Regions from separate parts of the Brevibacillus sp. FSL K6-0770 genome, predicted to be linked through region 3. Evidence: riboswitches for the same ligand, from Rfam matches in the RefSeq annotation. Region 3 holds a riboswitch; each other region holds the start of a gene.
The links. A riboswitch is a leader RNA that binds a small molecule or an ion and turns the genes downstream of it on or off. The one in region 3 is predicted to bind thiamine pyrophosphate.

Region 1: it holds a riboswitch for thiamine pyrophosphate, as region 3 does, so the genes downstream of both, thiO (glycine oxidase ThiO) here and thiS (sulfur carrier protein ThiS) in region 3, are expected to answer to the same signal.
Region 2: it holds a riboswitch for thiamine pyrophosphate, as region 3 does, so the genes downstream of both, thiC (phosphomethylpyrimidine synthase ThiC) here and thiS (sulfur carrier protein ThiS) in region 3, are expected to answer to the same signal.

What each region holds. Positions count from the first base shown of each region.
Region 1 is NZ_JBBOBQ010000001.1:897,111-907,629, reverse strand. Features, by position in the region: gene NST23_RS04615 (ammonium transporter) at 1-346, shown strand, start outside; gene NST23_RS04610 (DUF294 nucleotidyltransferase-like domain-containing protein) at 426-1,409, shown strand; gene NST23_RS04605 (exonuclease domain-containing protein) at 1,423-2,157, shown strand; gene NST23_RS04600 (GNAT family N-acetyltransferase) at 2,200-2,715, shown strand; gene NST23_RS04595 (YbaK/EbsC family protein) at 2,783-3,271, opposite strand; gene NST23_RS04590 (MOSC domain-containing protein) at 3,293-4,015, opposite strand; gene NST23_RS04585 (NAD kinase) at 4,036-4,833, opposite strand; gene NST23_RS04580 (YugN family protein) at 5,019-5,417, opposite strand; gene NST23_RS04575 (hypothetical protein) at 5,562-6,506, opposite strand; gene thiO (glycine oxidase ThiO) at 6,585-7,721, opposite strand; TPP riboswitch at 7,849-7,965, opposite strand; gene NST23_RS04565 (excisionase family DNA-binding protein) at 8,030-8,248, opposite strand; partial or broken gene NST23_RS04560 (glucose-6-phosphate isomerase) at 8,270-9,619, opposite strand; gene NST23_RS04555 (efflux RND transporter periplasmic adaptor subunit) at 9,821-10,519, shown strand, end outside.
Region 2 is NZ_JBBOBQ010000001.1:3,559,276-3,569,794, reverse strand. Features, by position in the region: gene NST23_RS16705 (spore germination protein) at 1-1,368, shown strand, start outside; gene NST23_RS16700 (Ger(x)C family spore germination protein) at 1,365-2,531, shown strand; gene NST23_RS16695 (hypothetical protein) at 2,524-2,760, shown strand; gene NST23_RS16690 (GerAB/ArcD/ProY family transporter) at 2,773-4,131, shown strand; gene NST23_RS16685 (ATP-dependent DNA ligase) at 4,150-5,097, opposite strand; gene NST23_RS16680 (DUF1904 family protein) at 5,531-5,860, shown strand; gene NST23_RS16675 (hypothetical protein) at 5,929-6,099, opposite strand; gene thiC (phosphomethylpyrimidine synthase ThiC) at 6,121-7,872, opposite strand; TPP riboswitch at 8,025-8,136, opposite strand; gene NST23_RS16665 (cation diffusion facilitator family transporter) at 8,387-9,268, shown strand; gene ku (non-homologous end joining protein Ku) at 9,311-10,264, opposite strand; gene NST23_RS16655 (hypothetical protein) at 10,489-10,519, opposite strand, start outside.
Region 3 is NZ_JBBOBQ010000001.1:2,814,600-2,825,118, forward strand. Features, by position in the region: gene NST23_RS13795 (LysM peptidoglycan-binding domain-containing protein) at 1-884, shown strand, start outside; gene NST23_RS13800 (hypothetical protein) at 1,176-1,403, shown strand; gene NST23_RS13805 (DUF2203 domain-containing protein) at 1,419-1,805, opposite strand; gene NST23_RS13810 (alanyl-tRNA editing protein) at 1,921-3,132, shown strand; gene kapB (sporulation phosphorelay system protein KapB) at 3,175-3,558, shown strand; TPP riboswitch at 3,600-3,710, shown strand; gene thiS (sulfur carrier protein ThiS) at 3,922-4,125, shown strand; gene NST23_RS13825 (thiazole synthase) at 4,131-4,901, shown strand; gene NST23_RS13830 (acetylornithine deacetylase) at 4,894-6,189, shown strand; gene tenA (thiaminase II) at 6,196-6,876, shown strand; gene NST23_RS13840 (ABC transporter ATP-binding protein) at 6,861-7,643, shown strand; gene NST23_RS13845 (ABC transporter permease) at 7,640-8,401, shown strand; gene NST23_RS13850 (ABC transporter substrate-binding protein) at 8,422-9,459, shown strand; gene NST23_RS13855 (autorepressor SdpR family transcription factor) at 9,705-9,971, shown strand; gene NST23_RS13860 (SdpI family protein) at 9,973-10,519, shown strand, end outside.

The DNA.
Region 1 (10,519 bases), 1.9 Mb from region 3:
TGTGGCAGGAATTTGGGGAACTTTGTCCACTGGTTTGTTTGCGACGCCGGAGCTTGCTGAAAAAGTCGGCGTCGGCGGTGCCGGACTGTTTTACGGCGGAGGCTTGCACCAATTGGGCGTACAGGCGCTCGGCCTCGCCGGTTCCATGGCTTACGTCTTTGTGGTAGCTTATGTGATTTTGTCTGTTTTGAAAGCGACAATCGGGCTTCGAGTCACAGAAGAAGAAGAGGTGGTTGGTCTTGACCTTAGCGAACACGGGGGATATGGTTATCCCGAACTACTGCAACCTGAGCGCATGCGCCCGGCAGCATCCCACCAAAGCAGCACCTCTCACACTCTCACCTGAGCAAATCGAGCGGATTAGACAGGTTAATTCATTTGCTGAGCTTGCGCTGATTCGGCATGAATTGTTGGACCCGTCTCCTATGCGCGACTTGAACCGGGCTGGCGAGATGGCTCCCTTTTCCATTGTCGTCAATTTGATTCACGACAACCTGATTCGCCAAGGCGTTCTGCTCGCTGTCGATTCCTTGGCGAAAAGGGGGCTTGGCACCCCGCCTGTGCCGTTTGCCTTTTTGCAATTCGGCAGCGGCGGGCGGTTCGAGCAAGCCATCATCAGCGATCAGGACAACGGGCTTGTCTACGATCTTCCTGATCACCTCAACGAACAAGAGATTGAGGCCGTTCACGGCTATTTTCAACTGCTGGCAGCCGCTGTCGTCTCCGGTTTGGAGGAAGCGGGCTATCCGCCTTGCCAGGGCAACGTAACATGCCTTTCCCCCAGATGGCGCGGCAGTGTCGCTCAATGGGTCGACCAGTTGGACCGCTGGATCTCGCATCCCGTCTGGGAAAATGCCCGCTATCTGCTTCTGGCAAGCGACGTGCGCGTGCTGTACGGGGAATCCGCTATTTTCACCCCGGTATTGGATCGATTCAGGCAGCTTTTGGCTGGCAATACGTTTTTGTTGGATCGGCTGGTCAGCAACACGTTGCACTACCGGGTGCCGCTTGGTCTGTTCGGGCGCGTCCTGCCTGAAGTCACTGGCCGTTTTCGCGGAGCCGTCAACATCAAATACGGCATCTATTTGCCGATCGTCAACTGCGTGCGGCATTTCGCCCTGGCGCACGGCATCTTCGCCAGCTCGACGCTGGAGAGGCTGGGCCAACTGGCGGAAAAAGGCGTGTGGAGCAAAAGCTTTTGCGACGAAGTAGCGGCACATTTTCGGCTGATCCAGGGACTGCGCCTGATCGCCTTTCTCCATTGGGAGGACGGTCTGTATACGAGCAACAGCTACATCAAGCTGAGCAAGCTTTCCCCCGATTCAGCCGTATCGATGCGCGAGGCGATGAAGCTGGCTATCCGCCTGCAAAAAATGACGGCCAAACTCCCGTCCAGCTTCAAAGGATAGGGGGGAGACGCGCTTGGCAAAATGGGATTTCATCGGCCGCCTGTGGAACATGAATCGCGGCATGACAGGCGTACCGGGCGACTGGAAGTGGGGGCTTGGCGAGGACGACAAGCAGCATCAAGCGTACTTGCGCTCCATCTCCAAGGAAGCCAGGCGTGTCGATTCCAGCGAAAACATACCGCTTGCCGATTTGGAGGTAGTGGTGGTCGATCTGGAAACGACGGGCTTTTACCCGGACCACGGAGACGCGATCATCTCGATTGGCGCGGTCGCCATGCGCGGCGAGAAGCTGCTGCTTGGAGATTCGTTTTACACGCTCGTCAATCCCGGGCGGACGATCCCGCCGCACGTCAGCTCGCTGACCGGAATCTCCGACGAAATGACCGCAGACGCCCCCGAGCTTCTGGAGGCGTTGTCGCGGTTTTTCCGCTTCGTCGGAGATCGTCCGCTCGTCGCCCATCACTCCCGCCACGAACGCGAATTTTTCCGGTCGGCCCTGTGGAAAACGAGTCGGCGTCCGTTGACACACCGGATGCTGGACACGATGCTGCTCATTCGCCTGTTGAGCAACCCGATCGGCAACGGATCGCTGGATGCCCTCTGCGCCCTGCACGACATCCCGATCTCCCGCAGGCACCATGCCTATTGTGACGCCGTAGCTTGCGGGACGCTCTGGGCGACGTATTTGACAAAAGCACAAAAAGCCGGATACACGAGTCTCCGGGAGGTATATGAAGCTTTGCGCTAGAATGTGACTTTTATCGTTTGGATCTCAAAGGAGACGGTTCCCATGTTGCACATCAGAGACGCTGTTTTGGGCGATTTGCCTTCCATGCTATGCATCTACAATCATGCGATCACTCACCTGGTCGCGACATTCGACTTGGAGCCACAGACCATTGCCCAGCGCGAAGTCTGGTTTCACAAGCACAACAAAAACCATCCTTTGATCGTCGCCGAATGGGAGCAAGAAGTCGTCGGCTACTGCTGCCTTTCCACTTTTCGCGAAAAACCCGCTTACAACAAAACGGTCGAGCTGTCCGTCTACATCGATGCAGAACAGCGGGGACGCGGCATCGGAACGGCCCTGCTGAGTGAAATCTTGCAGCGGGCAGAACAACTGGGCTACCATACCGTCATTAGCGGAATTGTCGGCGGCAATGAAGCGAGCGTCAAACTGCATGAAAAATTCGGCTTCACGCTTGCCGGAAGGTTTCAAGAAGTAGGCTTCAAATTCGGCGAGTGGCACGATGTTTATTTTTACCAGCTGCTGCTTGGGCAAGAACATTCCTCGCTCAGTCGTTAACAGGCTCGAAACAAGAAAAAGGAAGCTTGCGAGAGCTTCCTTTTTTCACGCTTATCTACGCTACTGGCTACGGAGCTTGCGGGGCCTGCGCCACATCTGCTTCGACGGCATTGGTCATCGCCAGCAACGCCTCATACGTGACTGGCAAAAGCGACTCGGCGATGCCAGCGGCGGTATAGACGACAGGGAAGCGCCGCAGCGAAGTGTCCACGATTACAGGCACTTCTTGCTCCAACGCAAAGGGACAGACAGCCCCGACACGATAGCCCGTCACCTTTTCGACTTCCTCCATGGAAGCCATTTTCGCTTTTCCCAAACCGAGCGCAGCTTTCACCTGCTTCGGGTGTATCTTGACATCGCCTGCCGCGACAAAAAGCGCAAACTGGTCGCCGGAGCGAAACAGGATCGACTTGGCGATTTGTCCTACCTCGCTGCCCAACGCTGCTGCGGCCGCTTCCGATGTAGGAAGAGGCTGTTCATACACAATCGGCTCCAGCTGCGGATCGTACCGTTTGACAAATGCGCGAACTCTCTCCAAGGGGCTTGTCTCTTGCATAGCTGCTCTCCTCCTTGCACACTACTCTTCCAGCACGTACACATCGTCACCGCAGGATACCGTGCCTGTCTCCACCACGGAAGCGTATACTCCGAAGTGATTGTCGTGGCGCTTCACGCATGCCTTCAATACTTCCGGGGTCCTCTGCAGCGTATCCGGGTCAATGTTTACGTACACACAACGCACGCAATGCATCGTTACTTGCAGCGTAACATCGTTGATTTTCAATTTTTTTCCTATCCATTTATCTTCTGCAAACGGCTCGTCGTCATCCAGCACAACGATCAGATTGCCGCGAAAGCGTCTCGGGTCAACCCATTCGCTGCCGATCTGGCGGGCAATCTCGCGCAAGGAAGCGTCTGTCACCAGCAAAATATGTTCTTCCCAGTCCTGCTTGCCCTCCGAAGGAATGCTGCGCAAAGGCGTAACGGGCCGTTTGGCTGTGTCCGCTACATGGGAAAAAAGCGATTCCCCCCACTCGTGAACGCTGCCGTCGCTCGCTACGACTCGCACCTGCGGATACTCTTCCTCGCTCTGTTTTGCCTCCATGGTTGCAGAATAGCCAATAAGAGCTGGAACTTTGTCTGCGCCCAAAAATTTTCCGGGCCGTGTATCATCCCAAAAGCGATACACGCGATCCCCGTACAGCCCAAAAGCATCGATCTCGGTTGATGTAAGTAGTTCCCCGCGCATTGCCTTTACAGGATGGCGATAGATGCTTTGCAATGCTCCTACCTTTTTCATGCAACCCTCTCCCTCTCTATCTAGCCTTTGATAAACGAGTTGCGTACCCTGCCCCAAAAGGTCAGGCGCTTGTAGCGCGCGAATTTCACTTTGCCCTGGCCCACGCGGCAAGTAATGGAACGAACGCCTGTCCACACGCCTTGTTCGCGGTCCAGCCCGATCATGATCTCCGGGTTCATGACAATCAGCTCTACTTCATGATGCTTGGGCAAAACAAGCGAGCTGTTGATCGTCCGGTATGCCTGGTTGTTGATCGAAGCGATCTCCGAAAGCTGAATGGCCTCAATCGACGGATGCACAATCGCCCCGTCTACAGCCTTGTTGTATGCCGTGCTGCCTGACGGCGACGAGACGATCAAGCCGTCTCCGCGAAACGTCTCCAGCTCATCGCCGTTAATGTAGACGCAAGCAACCAGCGTCGACAAGGACGCATTGCGCAAGACAACTTCATTCAGCGCCCATTTATCGTATTGCTTGCCATCAGCGGTTTCAATCCGGCATTGGACGGTCGGATACTCCGAAATCGCCGGCTGGGCGTGCAGCAACCTGTCGACAAATTCGTCCAGCTCCTCCGGCCGCCAGTCTGCATAAAATCCGAGGTGGCCTGTATGAATCCCGACGTAGGCCGGCTCCATCCCGTATTGGTGAACGGCTTCCAGCAGTGTTCCATCTCCGCCGATCGAGAGCACCATATCCGGCTCCTCATCGGTTCCATTCACAAAAGTATACGAGCTGCCAGCCTCCTTCAGCTTTTCCTTGAGCAAATTCTCTACTTCCCGTGTATAATCGTCATTTCGCAGTACAGTCGCAATCTTCATGCTGGTCTGCCCTCACTTTTATCCTTCGAAGCGGTCAAGTACGCTTGTTTGTTGATCTCACTATACCACATGAAAAAAGGAGATGCATGGAAACCGAAATGGATTTTACCAGCGTTCTTCCTGGAACGATCCCGCGCGAAATTCCCCCGGAAAAGAAAAAGCGGGCCTCATGCAAGGCCCACCCGTCATCCAAGGCGATTTTCCAGCTCTTTCACGATTGCCTCCGCCTTGCGAATCCATCTCGGGTCAATGTCGGCATCCTTGTCGATCGGCTGCTGAAACTGGTTCATCACTGCCGAAGCGACAGGCGCGTAGTAGCCGATATCTTCTTCCACTCCTGTGTTGTACACATGACGCAACACAAACGGCTCGCCAAGCTCCAGCCACGCATCCGGGCTGTCCAGCTCCCCTTGCAAAACTTTTACAGGCAAGCGAAGGTAGACCATGTTTTGATCATCCAGCGTCCGGTCAAAAAAGCCTTGCTCATAGTCCCAGTTAGCCAGCGTAAAATGCGGCTCAAGCGACTCGCGAAAGTAGCCAAACGTCGCCTTCGTTCCGGGGAGACTGCTCTGTATTTTTTTCATCTGGTAATCCTCCTGCCTTCGTCACATTTTATGGATAGTGTGCGACAAAAGGGCAGGTTGTACTCGCACAGCCGTGCTCTTCAAACGCACAACAAGCCCCGCTGCCAATCATCCGCTGGCAAAGAGGCTTGCATGCTCCCGATTTTAGAGCAGGGCGATCGTAAGCAATGTAAACAAAGCGAGTGGAATGATTCTTTTGCCTCTGCGGCAAGGACGACGGCGCCTTCTTTTCGGCACGACAACCGCAGCCGGAGGAACTGGCGGTGGCGGTGGTGGCGGCGGAAACGGATACCATGGCTGCGGCGGGAAAGGCGGATAAGGGCTCATGTACGGGTTGAATCCGCCGTACGGACTAAAAAATGGATTGCCGTCCGGGAACGGCTGCATCTGGCCGTACGGAAAACTCGGGCTGCCGAACGGGCTGACTTGACCAAACGGCTGACTCGGACTGCCAAACGGACTCACTTGGCCGTACGGTTGGCTCGGACTGCCAAATGGTCTCATCTGGCCGTACGGTTGACTCGGGCTGCCGAACGGACTCACTTGGCCAAACGGTTGACCCGGACTGCCAAACGGAACCATTTGACCGTACGGTTGACCCGGGCTGCCAAACGGACTCACCTGACCAAACGGTTGACCTGGACTGCCAAACGGAGTCATCGGAGCGTAAGGATAGCAGTCATCGGCGTACGGACTGACTTGCCCCCCTGGAGGTCGCCGATTTGGCTGGCTGCTGCTGCTAAACGGACTGACATCGCCGTACGGCTGATAGCCGCCGTAGGGGAGATACCCTCCGTAAGGATTCCAATCTTGATGCATTCCCCAGTCGCCGGGCGATTTCCGGCTGGCTACCTCTTCGATTTCATATTCATAGTCGTTTTCTTCCGCATCCGGGTCGTCCACTTCAACGTATACATTCTGATCGTCAAAATCCACGATCACGCCTTCAAAAATCTGGCCGTCTATCGCTTCAATGCGCACTTTTTTCTCGACGTGTTCTTTGCATATGTTGTGCACATTTTCGCGCATATCCTTGATCAGACTGACCGTCTGGACGTCAGCCTGGTACAGGTTTTTTTCATCCTGCATGGAAACTCCTCCCCTTCTGGTGCTCTTTATTACCATATACATGTGCCCATGGGGAGGTGTTCCGGTTTGCAGGCAAGACTAGCCCATTTTATGTGCGCTGACGTTTTCTTCTGTTACGAAGCGCGCAGGCAAAAACGGGGCGAGCTGCTCCCGCTCTCCTTTTTCCAGATAGTCCGTCATCCACTTCGCTGTGGCGGGCGAGAGCAAAATGCCGTTGCGGAAGTGCCCTCCGGCAATCGACAGCCCTTCCCATCCAGGTACAGGCCCAAGCAATGGCTTGCCATCCGCCGTAGCTGGCCGCAATCCGCCCCACGCCTCCAGAAAAGCGGCTGAATGCAAGGCCGGAACGTACGGCATGACCCCGTTCAGGATGCTGGCTAACCCCGCCATCGTCACTTCGCGCTGAAAGCCGCTCTCGTCTTCTGTTGCGCCAAGCACGATTTTGCCGTCTTTTTTCGGCGTCACATATCCCGTCGTGCCAAAAATGACGGTGCGCAGCGGAATGCCGACAGAGGAAACAGCGGCAATCTGACCGCGAACCGGACGCACCGGAACCGACACACCCAGCAAGTCCAGCATGACACCTGCCCACGCTCCCGAAGTGATCACCGTATGCGCGGCGCGCAACGGCCCGAGCGAGCTGTCCACGCCAACTACTTTCCCGCCTTTTACCGCGATGCCGCTCACGACACAGCCGGAATGCAGCACAACTCCTTGCAGCTTGCACGCTGTCACCAAAGCGCGAAGCAACATGCGATTGTTGATGTGCCCCTCGTACGGGGAGTAAATCGCTGCCTGCGCTTTGTCTGTCAACAGCGGCTCCACTTCCGCCAATTGCTGCCTTTCCGTCAAAAAGTGCACGCTATGCCCCGCGTCCTTTTGCCAGCGAAATTTCTCTGCCAACTGTGCTTGCTCGCCATCGTCGAGCGCGACCGTGAGCAGCCCCTCCAGGCTGAGCTGTACATCGCCCCCGGTAAACTCCTCCAGCTCTTGCGCCCACTGCGGATAATAAGCCAGAGACGCCATGCCGAAATCGAGCATGGGACCGGGCGCTGTAAACTCCTTCAACGGCGCGAGCATGCCCGCTGCTGCCGAGGACGCCTGTCCGCCCCATTCTCCTTGCTCAACCAACGTGACGCCCATCCCTCTGCGTGACAATTCATACGCCAGACTTAAACCGATAACTCCTCCACCCACTATGAGACAATCGCCCACGTTTTTCTCTCCTCGCTGTTGTGATCTCTCTCCTGATCCAAGTTGAACAGGGCAACATACAAAAAGCCCACCCGTTCCCAAGCAGGAAAAGGTGGGCTTCATACGCCGTATAGCCAAAGAAAAAAGCGCTGTTCGCCGGCAACCGTATCCCTGCGCCGGCATGATCCGGATCAGGTGCAATGGGTCGACGGTCGTATGCTTCCATCCTCTCAGCCCCGCGTGAAGGACTCCCCAAGTTGCTTCTTTACATATTCATTTCACCAACCAAGTATAGTCCTCCTGGCCGCCAGTGACAAGATGCTATACACTCAATCCTCGTCTTTTACATCGTAGCTCTCCGGAACCGTCTCATGGCGCGCTGCCTCCTCGAACTCGCGGAGCTTGCGCATTTCTTCCATATGATGGTTGAACTGTTCCTTGTTGATGACGTACTCGTAGCCGTCGTGCAGAGCGCGAATCTTGCCCTGGTGAATCTTTTCCAAAATAAACGTTTCCGGAAGCTCCAAGTACGCTGCTGTCTCTTCCACGGTCAAATATGTCTTGTTATCGCGCAATCTTGCCTCCAATTCCGCTTTCTGCTGCTCGAATCCAGGTTTGCCCAAAAGGGCGAACATGTTGGCCTTGTACGCCTCCACCCCGGGCTGGTCAAACGGATTGACGCCCAATAAATAGCCGCTGATTCCGCACGCCTTTTCAAAAAAGTAGATCAAGGCACCGAGGTGATACGCCGTCGCCTCTGGCATCTCGACAAGCAGGTTCGGCACGCCGCCATCCACGTGGGCGAGCACCGTCCCTTCGAAAGCCTTTTTATTGACAAATCCCATCCGCTTGCCGGACAAAAAGTTCAGTCCGTCCACATCAAGCGGGTCTTCTTCTACCGTGACATCGATGGCTGGCTTGTTTACGGTTACCACTGTCTCGAACAAGTGTCGCATGCCGTCCTGTATGTACTGCCCCAAGGAATGCAAGTCTGTGGAAAATTCGGCAGCGGCGGGAAAAATTCCTTTGCCATCCTTGCCTTCCGACTCCCCGAAAAGCTGTTTCCACCATTCGGCGAAAAACCGGAACTGCGGCTCGTAGCTGACCAGAAGCTCCACCGTTTTGCCTTTGCGGTACAGGGCGTTGCGAATCGCCGCATACTGGTAGCACGGATTTTCGGCCAAATCCATGACCATGTACCGCTCGCTCGCATCTTGCGCTCCTTTCATCAGGGCATCCATGTCGGCGCCGCTCACGGCGATCGGCAATAGTCCGACTGCTGTCAGGACAGAAAAACGCCCGCCGATGTCATCGGGAATGACAAAGCTCTCGTAGCCCTCATCTTCCGCAAGCTTTTTCAAGGCCCCCCGCGCTTTGTCCGTCGTAATGTAAATTCGCTTCTTCGCCTGCTCGCGGCCGTACTTGTTTTCCAGCCAATTGCGCAACAGCCGAAAAGCTATAGCAGGCTCTGTCGTCGTGCCCGATTTGGAGATGACGTTGATGGAGACGTCTTTTCCTTCCAACACGTCCATCAGATGAGAGATATACACCGGACTGATATTGTTGCCGACAAAATAAATTTCCGGCGATCGCCGCTTCGACTTCGGCAGCAAGTTGTAAAAGCTGTGGCCCAATACGTCCAGTACAGCTTTCGCTCCTAAATATGAACCCCCGATTCCAATTACCAAAAGCACATCTGAGTCAGCCTGGATACGTGCCGCCGCCTGGCGAATCCGCTCATACTCGACGCGGTCGTATTTGTTCGGCCAATCTACCCAGCCAAGATAGTCTCTGCCTGGACCCGTTCTTTTGTGCAACATTTCATGCGCCTGCCCGATTGCTGGCGCAAGCTGCTCCCATTCATGCTGTCTCACAAAGCCGCGTGCATTGGAATAATCAAATCGAATCGCTTGGTTCATGGCTCCCCTCCCAAGGAACGTCATCTATTTTCTTATCTTATCACGCAAAAAGCGAGAAAGTTACTTTCCGTCAAAACATCGCAAAATGTGAGCAAATCGTGAACGATTCGGCAAAAGTGTTACCTTTTTCCATGCCTTCCGTAAAACTACTTCGAGCAATGAAATAATGGTTTCTTTTTAGAACAACAAGGGGAAATGAAAATGAAAAAACGGTGGTGGATCATCGGTTCCGTTGTCGTCCTGTTAGGGGCAGGGTTCGTTGGACTCAACATGATGGGTTCTCAGCAAGCCATGGGCATGCCCGTCAACATCGGAACACCGACCAAATCAGCTCTGGAAAGCAAAATCTTGACCTCCGGAATCGTCATCGTGGAGGACAAGCAGAAGCAGTACGCCAATGTGAACGGCACGTTGCGCGAGTTCGTCGTCAAAGAAGGCGACAAGGTCAAAAAAGGCCAGATCATCGCCAAAATTGATACGACCGATGTGGACAGCAGACTGCTTGATCTCGAAGCGCAGATGGAAGTCGCAAAAGCCAATCTTGCCAAAGCCCAGATCGGCGTAGAACCGGAAGAAGTAGCACAGGAGCGCGAGCGGGTCACGCAGGCACAGCGCGAGTACGATGCGGCCAAGCGAGAATACGACCGGATGAATCAATTGTTCTCCTCGGGCGCTTCGACTCAGCAGGAAGTCGACAAGGCGAAGTCTATCTTGGACAACGCGCTGTCCGCCCTCAATGTGGCGAAACAACAGTCCGCCCTGAAACAAAAAGGGCCGCGCAAAGAAGACATCGCCGCTCAGCAGGCACAAATCAACAAACTGGCCGTCGAACGGACTCAACTGGAAAAAGAACGCGTCCAGAGCGTTGTCGTCGCACCTGCGAACGGAACCGTTATTGGC
Region 2 (10,519 bases), 740 kb from region 3:
GCGCTGCAATCTCTGATGGTGCTCGAAGACGGGGATGAGGATATTCGCGTTATCGAGGAACGGCTACTGCCTGTTTCACAAATTGACAGGGTCAGCGACTACAAAGAGCTTTTGCAGGCGGTACTGTCTGGAGATACAGGAATTTTGGTCGATGGAAATGTGGAAGCGCTCACGCTCGGCATCCGCGGGGCAGAAAAGCGATCGGTCAACGAGCCGGAGGGGGAAGCGGTCGTCCGTGGACCTCGCGAGGGCTTTATTGAAAACATCCGCACAAATACGTCGATGCTTCGCCGCAAGTTGCGCACGCCCAGATTGAAAATGAAATCGTTGGTAGTGGGCCGCGAGACAAACACGAACATCGTGGTGGCTTTTTTGGAAGGAATCGCAGACCCGCAAGTCGTGGATGAAGTTTCCCGGCGAATCAGCAATATCGACATAGATGCGGTTTTGGAGAGTGGCTATATCGAGGAGCTGATCCAGGACAACGTGTACTCGCCTTTTCCGCAGCTGATGTACTCGGAGCGGCCGGATACGGTAGCGGCTTCGCTGCTGGAGGGACGGGTCGCGATTTTTGTGGACGGCACGCCGATGGTCTTGCTCGCCCCGGCTACGTTCTGGATGATGCTGCAAGCGAGCGAGGATTACTTCGAGCGCTTCCAGATGACGACGCTGCTTCGCTGGCTGCGCTATTTGTTTATGGTGATTGCGCTCGTGACTCCTGCCTTGTACGTGGCGATTACGACCTACCACCAGCAAATGCTGCCGACCACGCTCTTGCTTAGCGTAGCCGCTGCGCGCGAAGCGATTCCTTTTCCGGCGATTGTCGAGGCGCTCATCATGGAGATCGCTTTCGAAGCATTGCGCGAAGCGGGGATTCGCCTCCCGAAAACGGTCGGGCAGGCCGTGAGTATTTTGGGCGCGCTGGTAGTTGGGCAAGCTGCCGTACAGGCGGGGATTGTTTCGGCGCCGATGGTGATTGTCGTTTCGCTTACGGGGATCGCGTCTTTTACGATTCCGCATTTCAATGTAGCGATTTCGCTGCGCATGCTTCGGTTTCCGCTGATGATCGCAGCCTCGATTCTCGGCATCTACGGGATTTTGGTGGGTGTCTTGCTGATTTTGGGTCATATGGCCAACCTGCGTTCGTTTGGAGTGCCTTATTTGTCTCCGCTTGCGCCTATGTCGATTGGAGACATGAAAGACGTCCTGGTACGAGTGCCCTGGTCATTCATGGAAAAACGCCCCAGCTTTCTAGGAATCCAAAATGCGCGAAAGATGAACGCGGGTTTTTCCAATAAAGTCCAGCAAAGAGGAGGGCAGGCAGGGACTACGAGCGGCGGGAAATCTGACGGGGAGGGAAAAGCGTGAGACGTCTTACTCCGATAGTCGTGTTGCTTTTATGTCTCTTGCCTGTGGCAGGCTGCTGGGATCGGCGTGAAGTCAACGACATGGCACTCGTGATTGCGATGGCTATGGACAAGGAGCCAAACGGGCAATACCGCTTGTCCGTCCAGGTGCCGCTTGTCAGCAGTCTCGGCTCGACGTCGGGGGGAGGCGGCGGGACGAGCGGTGACAAGTCTTACTATGTTGATTCCGCTGTGGGCAAGACGATCCGGGAAGCGAACAATATTATTCAGTCGCGGATGTCGCGTCAACTGTACTACTCCCACCATCGCATGATTGTCATCGGAGAACAGCTCGCCAAGGAGGGAATGAGCGACGTATTGGATATCGTAGCGCGATTTCCCGAGAATCGTTTAACGGCCTATTTGGTCATGACCAAAGGAAAAGGGATTGAGCTGTTGAACGCCCAGCCGCAGTTTGAGCGCTTTTCGGGAGAGGCGATGCGTGAACTGGTCAAGATGGAGGCGATTGCCGTATCGCTCAAGGATGTAGCCCAGATGCTGACGACACCGGGGGTCGATGCCTTTCTGCCCATCATTGATGCTGTTGATTCTCATCCGAAGGGCAAGTCAAAAGAAGTGGAATTTATGGGGATTGGCTTGTTTCGCGGGGACAAGCTTGTTTACATGGCAAAATCTCAGGCGATCAAAGGTCTTCGCTGGTTCCAACGAACGTTCACCCCTTTTTCGGTGGTCGTTTCCCTGAATGACAAAGAGCGGCTGACGGTCTACTTTTCCAAAGGGAAAGCGGACTTGAAGCCTGTCATTAAAAAAGGGCGCATTCATTACGATATTACGGTTTTTGCGACGAGTGTCGTAGTTGAAAACATGACGAGTCTTGATCTGGATCAGAAAAAAAATATTGCCTTAATCGAGAACAAGCTCAAAAAAGAAGTCGAGGTCAGCGTCAAGGACACGCTGAATTTGATGCAAAAGTATCGGACGGACACGATCGGACTCGGGATCATTTTAGCCAGACAGTTCCCGAAAGAATGGCGGGATACGTATCGAAAAAACTGGAATGATCACCTGCCGGACATAACGTTCCAAATTCACAGCAAAGTCGTCGTGCAAGACGTTGGGCAAACGACCAAAAACATAACGAAGGAAGAAGGCGGACGTGAATAGACTATTCCTGCTTTTGTTTGGGCTGATGCTAGTTTTTTCCTTTTGGGATTTTATACTGAAGCGCAAGCATATGGAGAGAAAACAGCAAATCGTCATCTACTCCCTCTACGCGCTTTCCGTCATCGGGATATACGCTGTGCAATATCAGCACGACAAAATGCTCTCGACCGGATTTTTTCTGAACATCTTCACGCCTCAGGTGAAAACATGGATCGAACATATGTTGTAGAGGAGGGAGAGCATGATACATAAGCAAGTCGTCAATCACCGGCAAATTGCCTGGTTGGTCGGCAGTTTGTTGATGACAGGGATGATGATCAGCTTTTTGCGGACAGTCGTGCAGGTCGCCAAAATGGATGCATGGTTCTCGCAAATTCTCCCAGCCTGCTACGCTTTGTTGGTAGCGTATGTCTTGTCGGAGCTGGTGCGCGCCTACCCCGGCAAAAATTTGTTTGAGATAGTGTTCATCATCTGCGGCAAATGGATCGGTGGATTCATCAATCTGTTGATCCTCTTTTACATTTGGATCATTCTCGCTCTCGATATAAAAGGCGCCGCGGACTTTTTGCACGTCTCCCTGCTGCCGCAGACGCCTTTGGAAATCATTCTGCTCGTGTTCGTTTTGCTGTTGATGTATTACGGCAAGACGAGTCTGGAAGTGGCAGCGCGGGTAAACGAGATTTACTTTCCCGCCTACTTTATCATGTGCCTGATGCTGTACTTTCTCTTAATGAACGAGTACAGCATCGAGCGGCTGGAACCGATCCTCAGTACGACTCTCGAACGGATTGCAGTGAGCAATCTGCTCCCGCTCGGCGTCTATGGGGATATATTGCTATTCGGGGCGTTCTTGCACGCCAGCAGCGAGCCAAGGCTTCTGTTTGCGGCGATGAAGCACGGGATCATGATTGTGTGCTTCACGACGACGATCATGATCTTGATTTTGCTTGGAGTGATGGGATACGTCATCGCGAGCAGGCTTAATTTTCCGATCTATATTCTCGTCCAGCAAATTCATCTGACCGATTTTCTTGACCGGGTGGAAATGATTTTGTTCAGCCTGTGGTTCCCGGCGTTCAGCATTAAAGTAATCGTCGCGTATTTGGCTTTTCTCGTAGGGGTTGGATCGTTTGGCGGACAGCTGCATTACAATACGTACAATGCGCCGTGCGGCTGTTTTCTGGTTGTGTCAACCTTGCTTGCTTTTCCGAAGGTCGCTGATATCGACCAGTTTATCAGCTACAGCTTTCCTTTCATCGTCATCTTGTTTCAGGTGCCGCTGCTTCTGTTTTTGTTTATCGTCGCCCGGAGGAAAAAGCGGGAGGAAGGCCAGACCTTGATCCCCAGAGGAACGAAGCTGCATCGGTTTTACCGCATGATGGTGTGGGGAGGAGCGATCAGCTTCGCAGGCTGTATTTTGACGATCTTGCTTGGAGACATGCTCAGCGACAAATCTCCCGCAGCCGGAATTGCCACCGCGATCGCCTACATTATTTTCATGGTCATTGCGCTCCTTGCCAGTTACGGAGAAATGCAGGCCCTTAATCACGGGAAACAAAGGCTGGGCCGTCCCAAACAACAAGGAAACTTTCGGCAGTAGCAGGCGGGGAGTCGGCGATCAATTGATTTGTTTCCACGTACAGTCAGCCAAACTGCCATCGACAAACGCCTGAATACTCGGCTGGCGCATCGTCAATCCGGAGGTCCATTCCATGAACTGGACTTTGGCGATCAGCTCCGGTTTTAGCCAGAGAGTGTCTTTTTTTCGTTCCGGTTGATTGGCAAAAGGCATGCTGTCTAGGAGCAGCGGTTTGATCCGTTCGGTCAGGTCGCGCCAATCGCGCTGGGTCAGCTTCCCGGTGCCTGCATGACCGATGTACACAAGTCTTCCGGCGTCGTCAAACAAGCCAAGCAGGACGGCATTCACGACGCCATCGCGCAGCGTGACACCGCCGATTGCGGCATACAGATCGTGAAAAATCTTGAGTTTTTGCCAACGCGCATCTTTTCCGCTCGGGAGGTAGGTGCTCGTCATGTCTTTGCAGACGATTCCTTCCATGTGATGTTGCTTCATCACATCGTACAAGCTGTGCGGGTCACTGACATTTTGTACGATCTGCACATTTGGCTCGGGAAGCATGATCTGCGCTAGAATCTCTTGTCTCTCGCCGAGCGGTTTGTCGGTTACCCAGCTGCCATTCCAATACAGGACGTCAAACACCATGTAGGTGACGGGAGTTTGCTCGATGGCGAGCTGGATGCTCAGTTCCTTGCGCAGGCTGTCTCTTTTCATGATTTCGTGGAAAGACGGTTTTTGGCTGTCAAAAGCGATCATCTCTCCGTCGAGAATGACAGATGAGGCGGAACAGTAGCGTTCGAGCCGGGCAAATTCGGGGTATTGCCTCGTGCGATCATTCTTTTTGCGATTGATGAGCTGTGTCTTGTTGCCGTCGTGGTAGGTGAGCATTCTGACCCCGTCCCACTTCACCTGGGCAATCCAGTTGCTTCCGGCTGGTATCGTTTCGGTTTGGATCGGTTCAAAAGGGGTGATCGGTTCAAGTGGCATAGGGCCTCCGTAATTGCTTTGCTTGAAGTTCCGCTGGAGCGGTCGCTCGTATTCGTACAGTCCCACGATTGTTTGCGGTCTATGCAAAGAGTCTTGAACAGCAGTTGTGATCGAATTTTACGAAACTTCTTAGTTGATTAAGTATTGAATATAAGGTATACTAGAGAAAATTTCATATGAATCGACGTTCATATGAAGAGAGCATGAACAAGTATGGATGGGCTATATCCGCCGGATGGCTTGAAACCTCCTAATCGTGGTACGTCCACCACAGTGCGTAAGGGGAGAGTCGTTCTTTGGATATAGCCCTTTTTTTCATTGATCTAGAAATAGACTGTAGTTTATAATTACTATGGTAATGATTTTGAGGAACAGCCTGGACTTGCTTGCTGGAAGCTGGCGAGCCGCATGTTTACGGAAAGAAGGAATTGACTTGCCATTTCTTCGGTTTAAAGGTTTTGAAAAAGCAAAGCTGCAATCGGTTGCGCCCCTTATTATAGAAGAGTTTGCCCGCATCGCTGAAGTGAGCGAGGAAAAAGTCAAGCTGGAGCTTCTGCTGGTCGAGCAGTTGACGAACAGCCCGTTGTCTCTGGAAATCATGATGTTCCCGCGAGAACAGAACAAGCACGATGAGATTGCCAGCACGATGAATCGCATCTTGCAGAAGCAAGGCTTCGAGAACGTCCACCTCTTTTTTATCCTGCTGTCGCCAGAGCTGTACTATAAGGAAGGGTTGCCGCTACAGGTCAAGGCTTCCCGCTGAATCCGGCAGGCAAAAAAGGTCGAAATCCCATGACGAGGGATTCCGACCTTTTTTATGTCATACGTGCTCTAATAATAGAGGCTTTCTGTTTGCAAGCATTTGGAGCAGGTGCGCGCCAGCGACGTTTCGACGAACTCGTGCGCGCATTCTTTTTGCAAATGGAACAGCTGGCGTCTCAGACTTTCCAAATCCACCTCCAGGCGAGCGATTTCAGCGCGCAAACGCAAGGCTTCATTCAATGTCTTGCCACCTCCAGGCGTTTATTGGTACAACTGGCTTCCTTGCTCGCGGAACTCGCGGGCTTTTTCCTGCATGCCTGCCGCGATAGCCGCAGGCTCGTTTTGTTCCTGCTCCTGCGCTTGCTGACGGATGTCGTGCGAGATTTTCATGCTGCAAAATTTCGGGCCGCACATCGAGCAAAAGTGCGCAGACTTGGCTGCTTCCGCAGGCAGTGTCTCATCGTGATATTCGCGGGCGCGCTCAGGATCGAGAGACAGGTTGAATTGATCGTTCCAGCGAAATTCAAAGCGGGCTTTGGACAGCGCGTCGTCACGCTGTTTGGCTCGCGGATGTCCCTTGGCCAGGTCGGCTGCATGAGCGGCGATTTTGTAGGCGATCAGGCCGTTGCGCACATCTTCCTTGTTCGGCAGTCCCAGGTGCTCTTTGGGCGTCACGTAGCAGAGCATCGCTGTCCCGAACCAGCCAATCATCGCTGCGCCAATCGCAGAGGTAATGTGGTCGTAACCGGGAGCGATATCAGTGGTCAATGGCCCGAGCGTGTAAAAAGGAGCTTCGTGGCACATCTCCAGCTGTTTGTCCATGTTCTCGCGAATCAGGTGCATCGGAACGTGACCAGGCCCTTCAATCATCACCTGCACGTCGTGCTTCCAGGCGATTTTCGTCAGCTCCCCGAGTGTTTCCAGCTCGGCAAACTGCGCTTCGTCATTGGCATCCGCAATCGAGCCGGGGCGCAGACCGTCTCCAAGCGAGACGCTGATGTCGTACGCTTTGAGAATGTGGCAAATTTCTTCAAAGTGGGTGTACAAAAAGTTTTCTTCATGGTGGGCGAGACACCAAGCCGCCAAAATGGAGCCGCCACGCGAGACGATCCCGGTAACGCGTTTTGCCGTCAAAGGAATGTAGCGCAGCAGAACGCCAGCGTGGATGGTGAAGTAATCGACTCCTTGTTCCGCCTGTTCGATCAATGTATCCCGATACACTTCCCAGGTCAGATCTTCCGCTTTGCCATTGACCTTTTCCAGCGCCTGGTAAATCGGTACGGTACCGATTGGCACGGGGCTGTTGCGGATGATCCATTCACGGGTCGTATGAATGTGCTTTCCGGTCGACAAATCCATGATCGTATCGGCGCCCCAGCGCACGGACCAAATCATTTTCTCCACTTCTTCTTCCATCGAGGAGCTTACGGCCGACGTGCCGATATTGGCGTTGACTTTGACGTGAAAATTCCGCCCGATAATCATCGGCTCCGCTTCCGGGTGATTGATGTTGGCCGGAATAATCGCGCGCCCGGCAGCTACTTCGGCTCTGACAAATTCGGGGGTCACTCCTTCGCGAATCGCGATGTATTCCATCTCTGGCGTAATGATCTGCTGGCGGGCGTAGTGAAGCTGGGTGACATTTTTTCCTGGCAAAGCGCGTTTGGGCCGATAGCCTTCGCGCGGAAAAGCTGGCATCGTCACCGCTTTTTCGCTGCTTCTGATTCCGTCGTCGACAAGTTGTGGCTCCCGGCCGACATAGCTTTCCGTATCGCCGCGTTCCTCGATCCACGCTTTGCGCACTAGCGGCAAGCCTTTTTCGATGTCCGCGACATATCCGTCAGCGGTGTATTCGCCGCTCGTGTCGTAGACGCGCAAAGGCGGATTGGGGGTAGGGCCGAACAACCCTTCGCTTGCTTGAAGGGTGATTTCGCGCATCGGCACGCGGATGTCAGGGCGACTGCCGACCTCGTATACTTTGCGGCTTCCGGGAAAAGATGAAATGGATGACATGAAAAAACCTCCTTGGCGTGGTTGCACGAAGCGCGAACCTTGTAGGGAGGCGAAAGAGGCCCGTCGCGAAAAAAACGCCGCATGGGAGCATGCGACGCCAGACGCGAGAGTAGAGAAGCAACGGGTATTTTGCAAAAAGATACACGTCACTTGTCGTGTCATATGGACATTCCTCCGCTGGCATTACCCAGTTCAGGTTCAACGGTCGATGGCACAGTACCATCCTCTCAGCCTGGTGATTTCCAAGCTCCCGTGCTTGTTTGTAGTTGTGATTGCAAGATTAGGATACCGGAGAACGCCCATCGTTGGCAAGAAAAAGTTTCCAACAAAAATTGCCACAGGGCAACACATTTTCCCCCCCTCTATACTCATGAATCGGACTAAAACTGTTTCTGTAGACCCACACGAATCGCGTCTGTTACGATGTAATTCGATCAAAAAGAAACTGCTTTATGACGCTTCGTTCTTGTCTTTTGAGCGAACGGAGTGATTGAGATTTTTGAGGTGATGGGGTGTGGATGTATATTCGGATCTGAAGCAAGGGGAACGGGGCGCGTGGGTCAGTATTATTGCCTATATCTTTTGCTCGGCGTTAAAAATAGGAGTTGCTGTGCTGACGGGATCGGAAGCGTTGATGGCAGATGGCTTGAACAACTCGACAGACGTGGTGGCATCGATTGCGGTCCTGATCGGCCTGCGCATTGCCCGCAAGCCGCCTGACCACGATCACCCGTACGGCCATTTTCGCGCGGAGACGATTTCGGCCTTGGTCGCGTCATTCATCATGCTGTTTGTCGGCTTGCAAGTCGTGACGGAAGCGGTTCCTTCGCTGTTTGATCAAAAAACGACGGCACCGGATTTGCTCGCAGGCTGGACGGCATTGGCGACAGCAGCGATCATGCTGGGCGTGTACCGCTACAACCGTCAGCTCGCTTTGCGAACAAACAGTCAGGCGTTGCTGGCTGCGGCCGCAGACAATCGCTCGGACGCCTTCGTCAGCATCGGGACGTTTGTGGGCGTTGCGGGGGCGCAGTTCCAGCTTTACTGGCTTGACCCGCTGGCTGCGTTGGTAGTCGGAGTCATCATCCTGAAAACAGCGTGGGATATTTTCCGGGAAGCGACCCATCGCTTGACTGACGGCTTTGACGTAGAAGAGTTGGGGGAACTGAAAGAGACGATCTCGTCCATCGCCGGAGTAAAAGATATTAGCGATATTAAAGCGCGTTACCACGGCAGCAGCGTGCTGGTTGACGTCGTGATCCATGTGGAGCCGCACCTTAATGTGGTAGAAAGCCACACCATCACCGAACACATCGAAGAACGCATGAGACGTGTGCACAAAATCAATACCGTTCATATTCATATCGAGCCAGAGCAGCAACTGGTCGAAAAATAAGCAAAAAACCTGTCCGTATCGGGCAGGTTTTTTTGCATGGCGTTACACGGGAGTCGCTTTTTTGCGACGCAGCTTTTTGGTTGTGGTCATCGCCTCGCTTTGCGCTGGCATTTGCTTGGGAGCTGCTGCGGTCGGCTCTGCGGGAGTTGCGCGCTTGCGGCTTGGCTTCGGTTTCGCTGCTGCTGGCGTAGGCTCAGGCTCGATTTTTACCGGACCAGGCGAAGTGCCTGCGGTAGAAGCGAGACTTTCCTTCAACGCTTGCATCAGGTCGATGACATTCGTCCGAGCGACGGTCGGTGCCGTGGCAATCTCCTGGCCTTCCAGCTTTTTCTCGATCATTTTTTGCAGCTCGCTGCGGTATTCATCGGTGTATTTGGCTGGGTCAAACGGAACGGTCATATTGCCGATCAGCTCGGTTGCCATTTTCAGCTCGTTTTCCGCCAAGGGGATGGTCGCCTCTGGCAAGGCAGGCACTTGATTGACTGGCCGTACTTCGTCAGGATAAAAAATCGTTTCCAGCATCATGCAATGCTCATACAGCCGAATGACGGCGAGACTTTGCCGATTGCGCATCGTCACCTGGGCAATCGCGATTTTTCCGGTTTGGCCCATCGCGGCGCGAAGCAGGGCGTACGCTTTTTCTCCTGTGTCCTGAGGAGACAGAAAGTAGCTTTTGTCAAAGTAAACCGGATCGATCTCCGACAAGTCCACAAAATCGAGAATCTCAATAGCTCGGCGGGTTTCGGGGGTGATCGCCTCCAGGTCCTCGTCGTTGATCATGACGAAGTGGCCTTTTTCATACTCGTAGCCGCGAACGATCTCGCTGGCGTCCACTTCCCGCTGACAATGCGGGCACATTTTCGTGTATTTGATGGGGGTGTTGCATTCCTTGTGCAGCTGGCGGAAGCGAATATCCCGTTCTTCTGTCGCCGTAAACATGCGAACCGGGATGTTGACCAGGCCGAAGCTGATTGATCCTTTCCAGACGGTGTGCATACGATTCCTCCCGATTCGGTAGTGGCATAAGGCTGGGGCTGGATGCTGCTACGAGGTAAGTGATGAGATGGGTGCGGCCGTTTTGCTTATTGTTTGTAGGCAGCCAGACGAAGCCGCGAGGGAAATGCAGGCGGGAAACATTGACACAGACGAGCTTGCTTTCCATTCCATGAAAAAACCAGCCGATCGCATGGGACGGCTGGTTGCGTTCTTTTTGCCCGATTTTACTGCCCGTGTTTGACGATGTCGGACTGG
Region 3 (10,519 bases):
CGCCGTTCAGCTTCCGGATCAAACGGGATGGCACGTTGGCCCGTCCGACGTTGAACGACTTCCCGGCTATTGCCAAAGAAAACCAGGTCGTCTTGATGCTCGTCGTCACGAACCTGGAGGGCGGGCAGTTCAGCACGGAACTGGGCAGTCTTGTTTTGAACAACCAGGAGCTGCAAAACAAGCTGCTGGACAACATTTTTGCCACAGCGCGCGAGCTGGGCATGGGAGACATCCACTTTGACATGGAGGCGCTTCCTGCCCAGGATCGGGAGGCGTACATCCGGTTTTTGCGCCGCGCACGCGATCGCGCACATGCTCAGGGGATGATGGTTTCCGTCGCTTTGGCGCCAAAGACGAGTGCAGAGCAGCAGGGCAGATGGTATAGTGCGCACGACTATCGGGCGATTGGGGAAATTGCCGATTTCGTCGTGATCATGACGTACGAATGGGGCTACAGCGGCGGACCGCCGATGGCCGTGTCTCCGATTGGCCCGGTGCGGCGCGTTCTCCAGTACGCCATAACGGAAATGCCGGCGGAGAAGATTTTAATGGGACAAAATTTGTACGGCTACGACTGGACGCTGCCTTTCCAGCAAGGGACGACGGCAAAAGCGTTAAGTCCGCAGGCTGCCATCGCGCTGGCGGCGCAGCAAAACGCCGTCATTCGCTACGACTACCGCGCGCAAGCCCCGTTTTTCACTTATATGGATGAAGAAGGCAGGCAGCATGAGGTTTGGTTCGAGGATGCCCGATCTATCCAGGCCAAATTTGACCTCGTCAAACAACTGGGGCTGCGCGGAGTCAGCTACTGGAAGCTCGGTTTGCCGTTTCCGCAGAACTGGCTCCTGATCGAAAGCAACTTCCGTGTCCGCAAGCGGGCGTAGGTGAAAGCGGCTGTCCCAAAAGCGCAGACTAGCTAACGTCAAACAAACAATCGGAACCGTGGATGTATCCACGTTTTTGAAAGACAAAAAGGGCGTCTCTCAGTCGGAAATCGGCTTTTGGGACAGCCCCTTTTTATTGACAAAACGAGATGCAGGGCAGCCGGGGGCAGACGCGCTCAGACGCAGCGGCACAGGACATGCGCCAGCTGGCACTTGTGGCGGCGCGGATACGTTTTCGAAAGGGGATGATCGTGGTATGATGGGAGTAAATACCGGAAAAGGAGAGAAACCATGGGAGAATGCAAACTGGATCACAGCAAAGAGGATGTGCAAAAAAAGCTCGCCGAGCAAGCCTCCTATTTGTCGGAACAGCGGGTCGGACAATTTCAGAGCATGCTTGCAGGCGAGCTTGACCAGGAGCGTTTGAACGAGCTGTTTCACCTGTTGAAAAAATACGACTTGGCAAGCCCCGAGGAACGGCTCGTCCGCGAACAGCAGATGGATCGGCTGTTTGGCTAAAGGAAAAGGCGGCCGTTACACGATCGGCTTGCGGCCCATGAAGCCATCGTGCAAGCCGTGATAGTGCGTGATCGATTCCTCGCCTTCGCGCCAGCACAGCAGCACTTCCTCTCCGTCGATCATCGCTGGAAAGTCAAACAGACCGATATCGATGTCTTTGACCTGGATTCCTTTGGAGATTAATTGGGTGACGTGCATTTTCGCTTCCAATTCGAGAAACTCAAGCTGGCATTCCAGGGAAAAGATCGCCCCTTCATCGAGGGGCTGCTGTTTTTTGAGCTGCTCGCGTTTTTGATACAGTTCATAGAAAGAGCGCTTCGATTTTTGCAAAAAGGATAGCTCTTCGCGTACATATGGCAACAATTCGTTTGCTTCTGCAAGCGTAAACATTTTTTTGTTCAAGGATAACCCCTCCTCGATCTGTATGGTACCAGTATACTAAGAACCCCTGGCGGGAGAAAACGGCCGGAATGCGAAAAAAGCAGTTGTCTTTTCCTTCCGGCGGCAAGGAGCAAACATGGAAGACAGACTTTATTACCAGGATGCGTATACGAGAACGTTTGCGGCACACGTACAAAAGCGCGGCCAGGAAGCAGATGGCACGCCATATGTCGTGTTGAGCCAGACGGCTTTTTACCCGACGGGAGGCGGACAGCCCTCCGATCTCGGCAGCTTGAACGAATGCCGGGTCGTGGATGTGGAGGAAGTAGACGGCGAAGTGCGCCATCGGCTGGAAGCGCCCCTTCCGGAAGAGTGCACGGAAGTAACGGGACAAATCGACTGGGATCGCCGCTTTGATCACATGCAGCAGCATGCCGGGCAGCACATTTTGTCCGCTGCGTTTCTGGAAGTCGCCCAGGCGGAGACGGTTGCGTTTCACTTGGGAAAAGAGCGCGTGACCATCGACGTGCGACTGGATGAGCTGACGGCTGATGTATGGGAAGCTGTCGAGCAGCGAGCCAATCAGGTTGTGCTGGAAAATCATCCGATCATCGCCCGTTTTGTGGACGACGAGGAGCTTGCCAGCTTGCCGTTGAAAAAGCAGCCGACCGTGACAGAAAACGTCCGGGTCGTCATCATCCCCGAATACGATTACAATCCATGCGGGGGAACCCATCCAGCGCGCACGGGTGAGGTGGGCGCCATCAAAATTCTCGGCTGGGAGCGCCATCGCGGGAACATCCGCCTGGAATTTATTTGCGGTTTGCGCGCTTTGCGGGATTACACGCGCAAGCAGGCGACTGTCCGCGAACTGGCCAAGCTGCTCGTCACGAGCGAGGCCGAGCTGATCGTCCAGGCGGAGCGTGTTTTGTCCGAGCGCGATTCGCTAAAAGCCAAGCTCGCCGAAGTGGAAAAACAATTGCTTGAGGTCGAGGTGCGAAAACAGCTCGCCACGGCTGAGCGGGAGGGTGGCGCGCGCGTGATCGCCCGTGTGTTCCCGGACAAATCAATCCAGCAATTGCAGCAGTTTGCCCAGTTGATGGTCGCGGAAGCTCCAGATGCCGTCTGCCTGCTCGCGGCTGCAACAGACGACAAAACCCAGCTTGTGTTTGCACGCGGGCAAGAAGTCAATGTCGCCGTGAATCAGCTGATCAAAGACACCTTGCCATTGATTGCCGGAAAAGGCGGCGGCAACCCGGCGATGGCCCAAGGCGGCGGACAGTCCGAGCCGCATGCTGACGAAGTAATTGCCCACGCGCGCAAGCTGCTTGCCCAGCTGCTGGCTTAATACGACGCGCAACCATAACGACAATGCAAGGAGGAGTCTATCATGTTCTGGAATCCCGGAGACAAAGTCCGCGTCAAACAGCGGACAGGAGAATACATCGCCGAAGTGCTGGAAATTCACGATACAAAACTTTTGGTCAAAGTGCTGGCGGTGACGAAGTACCCGCAACAGGGCGATCTGCACACTTCCTATGAAGTAGACGTGCCGCTGTTCCACCAGCGTCCAGCGCTTTCTTATCTGGAAAAATTCATGGCCCCGGTGTCGGCAGTGATGCGTTACAACGGCGAGGTGCCCGAGTACAAAGAATCTGTGCGCATCGCCATGGAGAGCGAGATGGACAAGCTGAGAAAAATGGCGGCTTGGGCACAGCGCTGCCTGACGGAACTGGAAGCAATGCACAAGGAAACCTTTACAAACCCGAAATAGAGTGGTACTGTAATACTCGAACGTAAGACAATTGCATAGGTTTACTACCAAACGGGGGCCGAGCGTCGTTGGCTGAGATTGTAACGAGTGTGTTACTGACCGTTGAACCTGACCTGGGTCATGCCAGCGGAGGAAGAGGTATATGAATCGATTTCACTAGGGCGGTCGTTTGCGAGATTTTTCGCAGAGGATGCGCACCAGTTGATGAGATCAACTCAACCATCCCACGGCGGATGGTTTTTTTATTCCATCTGTCCGTTTGGATACGTATACGGCTTCCACCGTTTGACTGGAGTGACTTCCGGCAGGCGAGGGAAGCCGTTTTTTGTCCCTCGGCAAGTGCCACCAAGAAGGAGGAATACAATGGTTGTTGTGCTGAATGGAAAAACAGCAGAGCTTTCGGCCGAAATCAATACGGTTCGCGCTTTGCTCGCTTCGTATTCCCTGCAAGAGAAAATCGTGGTCGTGGAGCGCAACGGAGAAATTATCGACCGCTCCCTGTATGAACAAACGCCGATTGCCGATGGAGACCGCATCGAAATCGTTCATTTTGTCGGAGGAGGATGATCATCATGGATACTTTGAAAATTGGACCTTACGAGTTTCGCTCCCGCTTGTTGCTCGGAACTGGAAAATTCGCAGACTTGGAAACGCAAGGGAAAGCGGTGGAAGTGTCGGAAGCGGAAATTTTGACGTTCGCCATTCGCCGACTGAATTTGGAAAATCCGCAAGAACCGAACTTTTTGGAACAGCTCGATCTGAAAAAATTCACTCTGCTGCCAAATACAGCAGGAGCCTATACAGCCGAGGAAGCGGTGCGCATCGCCCGCCTGGCGAAAGCGTCCGGCTTGTGCGACATGATCAAGGTAGAGGTCATCGGTGACCCGAAAACATTGCTGCCTGATCCGATCGGCACATTGGAAGCGTCGAAAATTTTGGTCGAGGAAGGCTTCATCGTGTTGACTTACACGAACGACGATCCGATTCTCGCCAAGCGCTTGCAGGATGTAGGCGTTCATGCCGTCATGCCAGGAGCGTCGCCGATCGGTTCCGGCCAGGGAATCGTCAACGAAAACAATCTGCGCTTCATCATCGAGGACGCCAAAGTGCCGATCATCGTCGATGCGGGAATCGGTTCTCCGGCAGATTGCGCGAAAGCAATGGAGCTGGGCGCAGACGGTGTCTTGTTGAATACGGCTGTTGCTCTCGCGGACAATCCGGTTTTGATGGCAGAAGCGATGAAGCTGGGCGTGGAAGCGGGACGCAAAGGCTTTTTGGCAGGACGCATCCCGAAAAAACGTTACGCGCAAGCGAGCAGCCCGGTGGAAGGGATGATTGAGTAGCGTGGATCGTCTGACAGAAGCGGTAGAGTCGATCGCCAATCGCAAGGACGAGCTGTTCGCCCTGTTGGCAAAGCTCGTTTCCCAGCCGACCGTCAGTCCGCCTGCGCGAAACAGCGACGAGGCGCAATCCGTCATCGCAAGCCAGCTTGCAGACATGGGCTTTGCGGTGGATCGCTTCCAGGTTTACCCCGGCGACGACAACGTGGTAGGTCGTCTTTCGGGCCGTGATTCGGCGCGGGCAAACAGCCTGATTGTCAATGGGCATATCGATGTGGCCGAGGTTGGAGACGAAACGGGCTGGACGTATCCGCCCTTTTCGCTGACGCTCGGCGCAGACGGTCGCTTGTACGGACGCGGGGTCGCGGACATGAAGGGCGGGCTCGCTGCGAGTTTGTTCGCCATCCAAATGCTTCGCGAGCATGGCGTCGAGCTGGCAGGCGATCTGCTGTTCCAATCCGTGATTGGAGAGGAAGCCGGAGAGGCGGGGACGCTCGTTGCCATTGAACGCGGCTACCAGGCTGACTACGCAGTCGTCGTCGACACGAGCAACTTGCATATGCAAGGGCAGGGTGGCGTCATCACTGGCTGGATTACGATTGAAAGCCCGACTACGCTGCACGACGGCATGCGGGCACAGACGATCCATGCCGGAGGACGAGTGCGCGGAGCTTCTGCGATTGAGAAAATGATGAAGGTAATCTCGGCTCTGCAAGAGCTGGAGCGCGACTGGGCTGTGATGAAAGCGTATCCCGGTTTTCCTGCCGGCAGCAACACCATCAACCCGGCCGTCATCGAAGGAGGCCGACACGCGGCCTTTATCGCCGACCGTTGCGCCTTGTGGATTACGGTTCACTTTTATCCGAACGAATCATACGAGCAAATGATTGGCGAGATCGAGGATCATATTAGAAGAGCGGCGGCGGCCGATGTGTGGCTGCGGGAACATCCACCCGTGTTTCGCTGGGGCGGTCGCTCCATGATCGAGGAGCGGGGAGAAATTTTCCCTTCCCTAGAGCTAGACGCCAATCATCCGGCACTCGCCCAGCTGCAAGCGGCTTATGAGCGCGAGCTGCACGCGGCACCCGTCGTGGACATGTCTCCAACGGTCACGGACGCTGGCTGGTTCTCCCATGCCGGAATCCCCGCTGTCCTGTTCGGGCCAGGCGAACTGAAGCATGCGCACGCCGTAGACGAATCGATCGATCCTGACCAGCTCGTCCAGTTTGCCCAGATCATGGCCCGCTTCATCGCCAGTTGGTGCAATACGCCGAAGGAAGCAAAGGAGTGAGGAAGCATGGCGACTTTTACAGACCGTTTGTTGCGCAGTGTGGCTCCGATCTGGGAGCAGGTTCACCAGCATCCGTTTGTTACCGGACTTGGTGACGGGACATTGCCAGTGGACGCATTCAAATTTTACATGAAGCAAGACTACATCTACCTGATCGACTACGCCAAAATGTTTGCGCTCGCAAGCGTGAAAGCATACGATCTGGAAACAAGCGCGCGCTTTGCCGCTTTGCAGGAGTCGACGCTGAACACGGAAATGGAGCTGCACCGCCAATACGCAGCGCGCTTCGGAATTTCCCGCGAGGAGCTGGAAGCGACAGAGCCGTCTTTTGTCATGCTCGGCTATACCAGCTACATGCTGCGTGTCGCGCATCAAGGCTCGCTGGCAGAACTGGTCAGCTCGCTGCTGCCGTGCACGTGGAGCTATTGGGAGATCGGCAAGCGATTGGCCCAGGTCGAAGGGGCAGTCGATCACGAGCTTTATGGCGAGTGGGTGCGCATGTACAGCTCGGATGAGTTCGGTCAGCTGGCAATCTGGCTGATCGACATCATGAACGAGCTGGCAGAGGGCAAAAACGAGCAGGAGCTGGCGAGACTGGAAGAGTATTTCGTCAATACGTCCAAGATGGAGTACATGTTCTGGGATATGGCCTATAGAGAGGAAATGTGGCCGTGCGCGATCAACTAGCTTTTTCCCAAGTCCGCTTTTCGTACAGCCATACGCCGATTCTCGAAGATTTTGATCTGCGGGTGAAAAAAGGCGAGTTCGTCAGCATGATCGGGCCAAGCGGGATCGGAAAAAGCACGTTGTTCCAGCTGATCGCAGGACTTTTGCAGCCTGACCAGGGAGAAATCCGGCTGGGGGAGGCACGGATGGACGAGCGGTTGGGGCAAGTAGGCTATATGCCCCAACGCGATTTGCTCATGCCGTGGCGCACGATTGTGGAAAATGCGGCGTTGCCCTTGGAAATCAAAGGGATGTCCAAAAAGGAAGCGCAGCAGCGGGTGCGGCAGGAGCTGCCCAGGTACGGACTTCAAGATTGGGCGGATGCCTATCCGGCCCAGCTTTCCGGCGGCATGCGGCAGCGCGTCTCCTTTTTGCGTGCCTTGCTGTCCGGTACCGATCTCATGCTGCTCGACGAGCCGTTCAGTGCGCTGGATGGAATTACGCGCCTGGACATGCAGGAGTGGCTGATGGACAAGTGGCAGGAAACAGGCAGCACGATGCTGATGATTACGCATGACATCGACGAAGCGATCCTGCTTGCAGACCGTGTGATCGTCCTGCTCGGCAAGCCGATCCGCACACCCGTAGAGTTGAATGTCACCATTCCGCGTCCTCGCTCTGTCACGAGCAGGAATCAACCAGCCTTTTTGGCTTTGCGCGAAGAAATTTGGGGCTTGCTGCGAGCTGAGCAGACCAAGCTACAATTGCTGGGGAGGGAGGCAAGATGAGCAGAGGAATTTGGTTCGGCATCTCCATCGCGATCTTTTTCGCCGCGTGGGAAGCCGTTTGCCGCATATTTGCCGTGCCTCCGTTCATTTTGCCGCCGCCAAGCACGGTTGTTGTGGCGCTTTGGGATTTGCGCGAGTCGCTGCTCGGTGTGCACTTGTGGGCGACCTTGAAAGAAGTGCTGCTCGGGCTGTCCGTCTCGATTGTGTTTGGTGTGCTGCTGGCTTTTGCCATGAGCATGAGCAAACTGATCGAACGACTGGTCTATCCGTATATCGTCATATCCCAAACGATCCCAATTATAGCATTATCACCCGTATTTATTTTATGGTTCGGGTACGATTTATCGGGAAAAATCGCGGTGACGATCTTGTTTACGTTTTTTCCGATCGTCGTCAACACGTATGACGGTCTGCGCTCCACCGATCAAGAGATGTTGCAACTGATCAAGACGATGGGCGCTAACCGCTGGCAAATATTCACGAAGCTTCAGCTGCCGTCCTGCCTGCCGCATTTTTTCAGCGGCTTAAAGGTAGCCGCGACTTACAGTGTCGCGGGGGCAACCATCGGCGAATGGCTGGGGGCGAGCGAAGGGCTTGGCTACTTCGGCAGACGGGCGTCCGGCAATTTTCAGGCGCCAGCTTTGTTCGCTTCTGTGCTGCTCTTGTCCGTCCTGGGAATGCTCCTGTTCTGGCTCGTCGGCCGGATCGAGCGCCAGCTTTCCCCGCACACGAAAAACAAACAACCATCATCCAAGTGAGAAAAGTAGGGAGAACAACGATGAAACCAATTCGTACATGGACCAAAACGCTTTTGGCACTGACGCTTGCCACCGGGCTTGCTGCGTGCGGCAATCAGTCCGGAGCAGGCACGACTGCGCCGGAAACAGCTACTCCGGGACAAAAAGCGGCAGAGCCTGCCGAACTGACAGTAGCTCTCGACTGGTACCCGAACGCCGTGCACTCTTTCTTGTACGCCGCAGAGGAACAAGGCTTTTTCAAGGAAGAAAACCTCAAGGTCAACCTGCAAATGCCTTCTGACAGCAACGATCCGCTGAAAATGGCGGCAGCAGGCAAAGTAGATTTGGCGATCAGCTACCAGCCGCAGCTCATTCAGGCGCGCGCGGAAGGCATTCCCGTCGTTTCTGTAGCGGCGCTCGTTCGCCATCCATTGAATGTAATCATGACGCGCAAAGACGGCGAGATCGACAGTCCGCAAAAGCTGGCGGGCAAAAATATCGGCTATCCGTCCATTCCGCTCGATGAGTCGATCGTTCGCCAAGTCGTCAAGCATGCTGGCGCGGACGATTCCGGCCTGTCCTTCACCGATATTGGCTTTGACATCGTTCCGGCTTTGACCGCGAAGAAGGTCGATGCGGTAGTAGGCGGCTACATCAATCACGAGCAGCTCATTTTGGAGAAAAACGGTGTGCCTGTCAACGTGATCAAGCCATCCGACTTCGGCGTGCCGGACTACTATGAGCTTGTGCTGGCTACGAGCGACGACACATTGGGCAAAAAGCAACAGGCTGTAGAAGGCTTCCTGCGCGCGATTGCCAAAGGGCAAGACTACGTGAAAAACAACAAGGAAAAAGCGCTCGATTTGCTGCTCGCCAAACAAGCCGCGGAGTTCCCGCTGGAAAAAGACATCGAGACAAAAAGCCTCGATATTTTGATCCCGCTGATGGACGCAGGCGACAAAAAGTTCGGTGCGATGACAGCCGAGTCGTGGCAAACGCTGATCGACTGGATGAAACAAGAAAAGCTGATCACGACCGATGTGAAAGTGGAAGAGATCATGCGTGATCTGGTGAAATAAGCGATAAGCGCAGAAGGAAACGGTAAAACCCCGACCGTCCAACTTCCTGGAACGATGCTTCGTTCCCGCAGGAAGCTGGATGATCGGGGTTTTTGTGCAGTTATAACATACAATTTATGGATAATGAGAATCTTTTTACCTATTGACTGGGTATATTTTCCATGGTATTTTTTGGTTAGTTGTTTCGATAAATTTCTAAATATCTAATAAAGATGTTCCGAAAGTAGGATCGATGAACTATGTCCATGAATCATGCGTTTAAGGCGCTGTCTGATCCGACAAGGAGAAAGATGCTTGACTTGTTGCGGGAGAAAGACATGACGGCTGGCGAAATCGCCGAGCATTTTGCAATGACGAAACCGAGCATTTCCCATCACCTCAATCTGTTGAAGCAGGCGGAGATGGTTTTCGACGAGCGAAAAGGCCAAAACATCTACTATTCCTTAAATACCACCGTGTTTCAAGATCTCTTGAAATGGGTTATCCAATTTCATGCGAAAGAGGAGTCATAACATGAAAATCTCGGGTTTGACGATTTTGTTTTTTCTGATCAGCGTGGCGATGGGGCTGATCTGTTATCCATCCATGCCTGACAAAATGACCATTCACTGGGGCATGAATGGCGAGCCGAATGGATTTGCGCCCAAACTGTTGGGTGTCTCGTTTGTTCCGATCATGATGGTCGTTATCTTCGTGTCCTCGCTCTGGCGCAGGCAGAACTACCAAAAGTTCGAGAGCAGCAAAGACGCGATCTTGAATACGCTCATGTTTGCGCTTCTCGTCATCCACGGTTTGATCATCGCATATGGTTACGGATATATGGTAAACATATCCATTTTTGTGACGCTGATCTTGGGCGTTCTGTTTATCACGATGGGCAATTTCATGCCGCGCTTTCGCCATAATTATTTGATCGGCATACGCACGCCATGGGCGCTGGGCAGTGAACAAGTGTGGAAAATGACGCATCATTTCGGTTCCCGCGTATTTTTCCTCGGCGGGATTCTCATTGTCCTCACTGCCTTTTTGCCGCAGCCGATCCACTCGTTTGCGCTGCTGC